DNA from 2 places in the Mesorhizobium sp. L48C026A00 genome. Region 1 is predicted to be linked to the other one. Evidence: predicted binding sites of a transcription regulator. Region 1 holds the regulator's gene; the other holds the start of a gene.
What was found. Region 1 encodes LexA, which represses DNA repair genes until DNA is damaged. Its sites were predicted from a motif close to TGTTCNNNNTGTGTTCNG; they were not measured.

Region 1 (4,173 bases):
AACAGGACGTGGCCACTGCGACGCACCTGCTTTTGATGGGCAAGGCGCCCGCCAATGCATCTTCCCGAAAATCGGAATCGATTTTCGGAGAGCATGATGCATAGATACAAAGCGTTAGAGCGTAGTTTGTGCGTCCAAACGGACGCACGTCGCTCCAGGGTGACCTGACGATGTCGGCCGCCCTCACCCATCTTGGCGCGGAAGGCGAAGCCAATATGGTCGATGTCGGCGACAAGGCGGAGACGACCCGCACGGCAATCGCCGAAGGTCTTGTCTCGATGCGGCCCGAAACGCTGAAAATGATTCTCGACGGCGATGCCAGGAAAGGCGACGTGCTGGGTACGGCGCGCATCGCCGGCATCATGGCGGCCAAGAGGACGCATGAGCTGATCCCGCTCTGCCACCCGCTGCTGTTGACCAAGATATCGGTAGACATCGAACCGGACGCGAAGCTGCCCGGTCTGAAGGTCACGGCGCTGGCCCGCGTCACCGGCAAGACCGGCGTCGAGATGGAAGCGCTGACTGCCGTCTCGGTCGCCTGCCTGACCATCTATGATATGGCCAAGGCGGTCGACCGCGGCATGGCGATCTCCAACATCAGGCTGATGGAAAAGACCGGCGGCAAATCCGGCGACTACAAGGCGGACGCCCAGGGGGCAGGCCGATAATGGCGCTGCTTGCGGTCGCCGAGGCGCTCGAGCACCTGCTTGCGGATGCTGCGCCCTTGCAGGCTGAAAGCGTCGCCCTGATGGATGCCGCCGACCGCGTGTTGGCGGAGCCGCTCATCGCGCTCCGCACCCAGCCGCCATTCAACGCGTCGGCCATGGACGGCTATGCCGTGCGGGCCGACGATGTCGCGTCCGTGCCCGCGAGACTTTCGGTGATCGGCATGGCGCCGGCCGGACGAGGCTTTGCCGGAACAGTCGGCCCGGCGCAGGCCGTGCGCATCTTCACCGGCGCGCCGCTTCCCGGAGGCGCCGACACCATCGTCATCCAGGAGAATGTCCGCGACCTCGGCGGCGGCATGGTCGAAGTGACCGCGCCGACGGTTGAAGGCCGCAACATCCGCCGCCTCGGGCTCGATTTCTCGCAGGGCGACATGCTGCTGGAGAAAGGCCGCCTGCTTGATCCGGCGGCATTGTCGCTGGCGGCGTCGGCCAACCGCCAGCAGGTCCGCGTGGTGAAACGGCCGCTGGTCGCCATCATCGCCACCGGCGACGAATTGCTGCCGCCGGGCAGCGACCTTGGCCCCGACCAGATCATCTCCTCCAATGCCTATGGCGTCGCCGCCGCGGCCCGCTCGGTCGGCGCCAGCGCACTCGATCTCGGCATCGCCGCCGACCGCAAGGACGCGATCGCCGCGCTGGTGACAAAAGCCGTCGCCGCAGGCGCGGACGTCATCGTCACGCTGGGCGGCGCCTCGGTCGGGGACCATGACCTCGTCCATGACGTGCTGACCGGCGAAGGCATGGCGCTCGCTTTCTGGAAAATCGCCATGCGGCCCGGCAAGCCACTGATGTTCGGGCGGCTGGGCGCCATCCGCTGCATCGGCCTGCCTGGCAATCCGGTGGCCAGCCTGGTCTGCACGCAGCTCTTTCTGAAGCCGCTGCTGGCGCGGCTCGGCGGCCGCGCCTTCCGCCAGGACCTGCGTCAGGCGCGGCTCGGCGCCGCCATGCCGGCTAACGATCTCAGGCAGGACTATGTACGCGCGGTGGTGAAGGAAGAAGCTGGCACGCTTGAGGCAACGCCGTTCAGTGTCCAGGATTCCTCGATGCTCAGAATGCTGGCCGACGCCAACGGACTGGTCGTGCGCGAGCCATTCGCTCCCGCGGCCGCAGCGGGCGCCGCCTGCAGCGTGCTGATGCTACGCTGAACAAAACGTCAACACATTCATTAAACTTTAAATGGTTGCGGAACACAACTGGAACAGATAGTGTTTGTTCTGGGTTTGTTTTTCTGATTCTGTTGGGGGTCGCGATGCTGACACGCAAACAACATGAACTGCTGATGTTCATCCACGAGCGACTGAAGGAAAGCGGCATTCCGCCCTCGTTCGACGAGATGAAGGAAGCGCTCGACCTCGCCTCCAAATCGGGGATCCACCGGCTGATCACGGCGCTGGAGGAACGCGGTTTCATTCGCCGCCTGCCCAACCGCGCCCGCGCGCTGGAGGTGCTGCGCCTGCCCGATTCGATCGCGCCGGGCCTCAATGCGGCGCGCAAATTCTCGCCGAGCGTCATTCAAGGCAGCCTTGGCCAGGGCGGCCTCGGACGCCAGATCAAGCCGGCGCCTTCGCGCATGCGTGCGGCCGGCAATGACGACGACGTCGTTGCCACCGTTTCCATACCGGTGATGGGCCGCATCGCTGCCGGTGTGCCGATCGACGCCATCCAGCACCAGACGCATTCGATCTCGGTGCCACCGGACATGATCACCGGCGGCACGCACTACGCGCTGGAGGTCAAGGGGGATTCGATGATCGAGGCCGGCATCTTCGACGGCGACACGGTTATCATCCGCAACGCCGACACCGCCCAGCCTGGCGAGATCATTGTCGCTCTGGTCGACGAGGAGGAAGCGACGCTGAAGCGATTCCGCCGCAAAGGTGCCTCGATCGCACTGGAAGCCGCCAATCCGGCCTACGAGACGCGCATCTTCGGGCCGGACCGGGTCAAGGTGCAGGGCAAGCTCGTCGGACTGATCCGGCGTTACTGAACGGCAGGCTTCTTGGGTTTCTCGGCCCTGCGGTATGGCGGCAGGCCCCTCGCCTCGCGCGAAAATCGCCGCTGCTCATGCCAAGGCCTGTATGGCTGTCTGACGGCAAAACGGATTTCTGCGCGCGTCTTCGCCGATAGCGGATCGAAGAAGACGGCGGCACTGCCCATGCGAGCGAGCTGCCGTTTGGTGACGACGAGAACCAGCGGGTTGCGGCAGAGTTTGTAATAGGCTGTGGCATCGTCGATGACGATCAAATCCGCAAAGGCACAGGCCGGCCGCGCGGTTTTGCGGTTGTCGGCGAGCGCGATGAGCGCGCCGGACGGATGCCGGGCCAGGCACAGGCCGGCAGTGCAGGTGAAAGGCGCTCCCGGCGGCAGGTCGGCCGGATCGGCGATGTCGAACCGCACATCTCCTTTTTCGAATGTCTCCGGCTCGACGATCGTTGTTGAAACCAGCGCATGTTTCCAGTTGTCGGTGGTGAATTCGTTCGAACGCATCCGGTTGACGGCAAGTTCGCCGCCGCCGATCGGCAGCGCCACCAGATGCGCATCCTCCGAGATCAGCACGTCGGGGGTGCGCGTCTCGGAAATCGTCAGCAGGCCGGCGAGCGCAAAGGGAAGTGCGGCAAGCCGCAGCCATGTCGTCGCCATCGTGGCGATGACTAAGGCGACCGTCACCAGCAGAACCGATTGCAACGAAATCAGGCCGACTGCATCGACGGGCGAACGCCCCGAGATCCATCCCGAAATTGCAATCATCGCCGTCAGGCCCTTGCCCATCATGTAGAGGAAAGGGCCGTCGAGGCCGAAAGGCATTGCCAAGGCGCTGAGGACGGCCAGGAACATGACGATCGTGACGATCGGCATGACGGCCAGATTGGCGAACAGGCTGAGCGGCGAGACGCGCTGGAAGTGCCAGATGGCGAAGAGCGCGGTGGCGCTGCCGGCAATGATGGAGGTCATTGCGATGGTGCCTGCCCCGGCGACGAGCTTGCGCGTGACGAAAGCGACCGGTGACCGTCGCTGTCGCGGCGCCTTGGCCCTGTCGGCACGATAGTCGGACCAACCGGCATAGGCGCCCACGAGAGCCGCAGTCGCGGCGAACGACATCTGGAAGCTTGCGCCGACCACCTCGTGCGGCGACACGACGATAACGGCGATGGCCGAAATCGCCAGGTTGCGCATGGTGAGTGCCGCCCGGTCGAACAGCACGGCGACAAGCATTACCGCCAGCATGATGAAGCTGCGTTCAGCCGCGACCACGATACCGGAAAAGATCAGATAGGCAGCGATGGAGACGAGTGCGGCAGCAGCCGCATATTTTTTGACCGGCCGGCGCGACGAAAAGTCGGGAAACAGCGCAAAGGCGCCGCGCAGCAATCCCATGACGGTGCCGGCGACAAGCGCCATGTGCAGGCCGGAAATGGAGATGATGTGGTAGATGCCGGTGCGCCGC
Region 2 (4,173 bases), on a different contig from region 1:
GCATTGGTGAAGCCGGCAAGATCGACCGAGATGTTGCGCTGACGCAGCGCGTCCTGCGTCAGATCGAGCGGAAAGCCATAGGTGTCGTAGAGCTTGAAGGCTGTCTCGCCATCCAGCATGTCGCCGGCACCCAGCTTTTCCGTCGCCTCCGAAAGCAGGCCCAAGCCGCGCACCAGCGTCTTGCGGAAACGGGTTTCTTCAAGCTTCAGCGTCTCGGTGATCATCTGTTCGCCGCGCACCAGTTCCGGATAGGCCTGGCCCATCTCACGCACCAGCGCCGGCACCAGCCGCCACATCAGCGGATCACCGGCGCCCAAAAGCTGCGCGTGGCGCATGGCGCGGCGCATGATGCGACGCAGCACGTAGCCGCGGCCCTCATTGGACGGCAGCACGCCGTCTGCCACCAGAAAGCAGGACGAACGCAAATGGTCGGCGATGACGCGGAACGATCCGACGGTATCGGCATCCGGACCGCGGCCGAGCGCGGATGACGCAGCCTCGATCAGGTGACGGAACAGGTCGGTCTCAAAGACGCTCTCGACCCCTTGCAGAATCGAGGCCATGCGCTCCAGGCCCATGCCAGTGTCGATCGACGGGCGCGGCAGGTCGATGCGCTCGTCCTTCGTCACCTGTTCGTACTGCATGAACACCAGGTTCCAAAATTCGAGGAAACGGTCGCCATCCTCCTCGGGGCTGCCGGGAGGGCCGCCCCAGATGTGCTCGCCACGGTCGATGAAGATCTCCGAGCACGGACCGCAAGGTCCGGTGTCGCCCATCGCCCAGAAATTGTCCGAGGTCGGAATGCGGATGATGCGATCGTCGGAAAAGCCGGCGATCTTCTTCCAGTAGTCGGCAGCCTCGTCGTCGGTGTGATAGACCGTGACCAGCAGCTTGTCCTTCTTCAGCCCGAACTCCCTGGTGATCAGGTTCCAGGCAAGCTCGATGGCGCGCTCCTTGAAATAGTCGCCGAACGAGAAATTGCCGAGCATCTCGAAGAAGGTCAGGTGGCGCGCGGTGTAGCCGACATTGTCGAGGTCGTTGTGCTTGCCGCCGGCGCGAACACTCTTCTGAGCTGTCGTGGCACGCGAATAGGGTCGCTTTTCCAGGCCGGTGAAAACGTTCTTGAACTGCACCATGCCGGCATTGGTGAACATCAGTGTCGGGTCGTTGCGCGGCACCAGCGGGCTCGACGCGACGACCTCGTGACCCTCCTTGCGGAAATAGTCGAGGAATGTCGACCGGATCTCATTCACGCCACTCATGAATAACACTGCCTTTTAGCTTTAGAGAGAGCCGTCGGCCCGGCCGACGGCAAATGGACATGGCCTTTTAGCCGCCGCGTTGCACCCTGTCCAGAAACACGGAATTGGGCCAATTTGCGGGGCTTGCCGGTCATCTCGGCGCCACCGCTGAAACGCAAACCGCCGGCGCTAGGCCGGCGGTTCGAACGCAACAATACAGAACTCGATTACACAGGCTGGAGGTGATGAGCCGGAATCATGGCCAAACTCCGGCCACTGCCGAAGCCTACATGGCGCCGGCTTCGTCCTCGAAACCGTCGTCTCCGCCTTCGGAACCACCATTCTCGAGGAACTTTTCCGCAATCAGCCCGGCATTCTGCCGTAGTGCCAATTCGATCTCGCGCGCCGTGTCAGGATTGTCGCGCAGGAACAGTTTTGCGTTCTCGCGGCCCTGGCCGAGACGCTGCGAATTGTAGGAGAACCAGGCGCCCGACTTTTCGACCACGCCGGCCTTGACGCCGAGGTCGACCAGCTCGCCGGTCTTGGACACGCCCTCGCCATACATGATATCGAACTCGACCACCTTGAAGGGCGGCGCCAGCTTGTTCTTGACCACCTTGACGCGGGTCTGGTTGCCGACGACCTCGTCGCGGTCCTTGACCGAGCCGATGCGGCGAATGTCGAGGCGCACCGAAGCATAGAATTTCAGCGCGTTGCCGCCGGTCGTGGTCTCGGGCGAACCGAACATGACGCCGATCTTCATGCGGATCTGGTTGATGAAGATGACCATGGTGTTGGAGCGCGAGATCGAGGCGGTCAGCTTGCGCAGCGCCTGGCTCATCAGGCGGGCCTGCAGGCCGGGCAGCGAATCGCCCATCTCGCCTTCGATTTCGGCGCGCGGCGTCAGCGCCGCGACCGAATCGACCACCAGCACGTCGATGGCGCCGGAACGCACCAGCGTGTCGCAGATCTCCAGCGCCTGCTCGCCGGTATCGGGCTGGGAGATCAAGAGGTTTTCGAGGTCGACGCCGAGCTTGCGGGCATAGACCGGGTCGAGCGCGTGCTCGGCATCGACGAAGGCGCAGATGCCGCCCTTCTTCTGGGCCTCCGCCACAGTGTGCAGCGCCAGCGTCGTCTTGCCTGAGCTTTCCGGCCCGTAGATCTCGATGATGCGGCCGCGCGGCAGGCCGCCGACGCCGAGCGCGATGTCGAGGCCAAGCGAACCGGTCGGCACCGTTTCGATCTCGACGACCTGCTCGTTTGCGCCGAGCCGCATGATCGAGCCCTTGCCGAAGGCACGCTCGATTTGCGACAGCGCCGCATCCAGAGCCTTTGATTTGTCCACCGTTTTGTCCTCTACAAGCCGCAAAGAATTCTGAGCCATGATACATCACCCCTTGGTCGTCAATGAAGGCCGGACAATCCGTAATCCTTACTAATTTGTACCTTCTTTGTTCTCGTCTGGCAAGGGGAGCCAAACGATTGAAAAACCGACAGTATCCGGATTGTTCTTTTTTTGTTTCGCGTTTTCATCCCAGGATGTATCCCGCTTCACCCGCAGGATTCTGCTGGGCATCTTCCGAATCGCGCTTCGGGTTGCCGGGTTCCGCCGGACAACCTAGTCTCCATCCGGGCAACAAGGTCATCTCACCGGGCATGCTGAAGTCGCCGACAGTCCTGGCCGCAGGCGGCGCCTATATCGAGCGGCGCGGCCAGGTTTCGGGCGCCTTCGTGCCGGCGGCGTCGAATCCGGGTACGATGCGCGAGGAAGTCGGCGGCGCCGTCTTCAATGCGCTGCGCTGCGCCGTGCGCCGCGGCGTCTCCGGCTCGCTGCTTTCGGTTCGCGGCGGCGATGTTCTGGCCGATACGGTCGCGCGCGCCGTCGCTGCGGCCGGTATTGCCGATCTGTCCGTGGTGTTCCTCGATCGCACGACGCCGAGCAACACAGTGCTGATCGACGGCAACGGCGGGCTGATCGCCGGCCTTGCCGACATGGCGCTCTACGACCTGGCGCTTGCCAAGCAGATCCGCCGTGCCAAGGTACGCGAGGCGATCAGCACCGCCGATGCGGTCCTGTGCGACGCCAACCTGCCGTCGACGGCGCTCGGGCGGCTGATGACGCTTGCCGCCGGCAAGCCGGTGTTTGCACTTGCCGTTTCGCCCAGCAAGGCGGCGCGGCTGACGCTGGTGCTTGAGTTTCTGGCGATGGCCTTCATGACCCGGCACGAGGCCGGCGCGCTTACCGGCGCCGACGTCGATGCTGACGAGCGTGGCATCGTCGACGGCTTAAGACGCGCCGGCCTGAAAAGCGGCGTGGTCACCGCTGGCGACGGTCCAGTGCTCGGTTTCGACGAAACCGACGCCTTCTCGATCCTGCCGCCGAAAAAAGTCACGGACGGCGCCGCCGATGCGCTGGCGGGCGCAACGGTCGCCGCCCTGCTGCGCGGCCTGACGCTGCGCGCAGCGCTGCGCGACGGCGTTGCCGCGGCAATGCTCGCGATCGAAAGTGCCGGGCTTGTGCCGGGCTTAACGGCGGCAGACTTTGCGGACGCGCTGGCCCTTGTGCCCGAGCCGCAGGAATTGGCATGAGGTGACGACCAGCAGCTACTTGCCGGCCCGCAGCCCCGCCTCATAGGCCCGCCGCGCCCAGACCGCCATCTCATCCGGATCGTCGAAGGCGCTGTCGGGAACGCTCCAATACGGCATCGACACCAGCTTGCCGTGCCGCGACCCCGTATAGGTCCATTGCCGGCAGCCGGCCGCCTCGAATTCGGGCGCGCTTTCCGCGTCGGCTTTCAGCATCAATTCGTCACGAATGACGATGGCGACGATGACGCCGTCGAAATAGATGCCCTTGCCACCGAACATCTTGCGAATGCTGACCGGGCCGAGGCCTTCGAAAAGTTCGGCGATGCGTTCGTTGTCCATGCCG

Region 2: a site for LexA is predicted at 2,748-2,765, ahead of recA (recombinase RecA). Genes of this name have one in related genera too.

Annotation. Positions count from the first base shown of each region.
Region 1 is NZ_AYWU01000017.1:241,570-245,742, reverse strand. It holds gene trpC (indole-3-glycerol phosphate synthase TrpC) at 1-104, shown strand, start outside; gene moaC (cyclic pyranopterin monophosphate synthase MoaC) at 171-668, shown strand; gene X738_RS67335 (molybdopterin molybdotransferase MoeA) at 668-1,873, shown strand; gene lexA (transcriptional repressor LexA) at 1,978-2,715, shown strand; gene X738_RS67325 (ComEC/Rec2 family competence protein) at 2,709-4,173, opposite strand, start outside.
Region 2 is NZ_AYWU01000005.1:181,126-185,298, forward strand. It holds partial or broken gene alaS (alanine--tRNA ligase) at 1-1,262, opposite strand, end outside; gene recA (recombinase RecA) at 1,528-2,625, opposite strand; gene X738_RS53240 (PfkB family carbohydrate kinase) at 2,898-3,830, shown strand; gene X738_RS53245 (TfoX/Sxy family protein) at 3,846-4,169, opposite strand.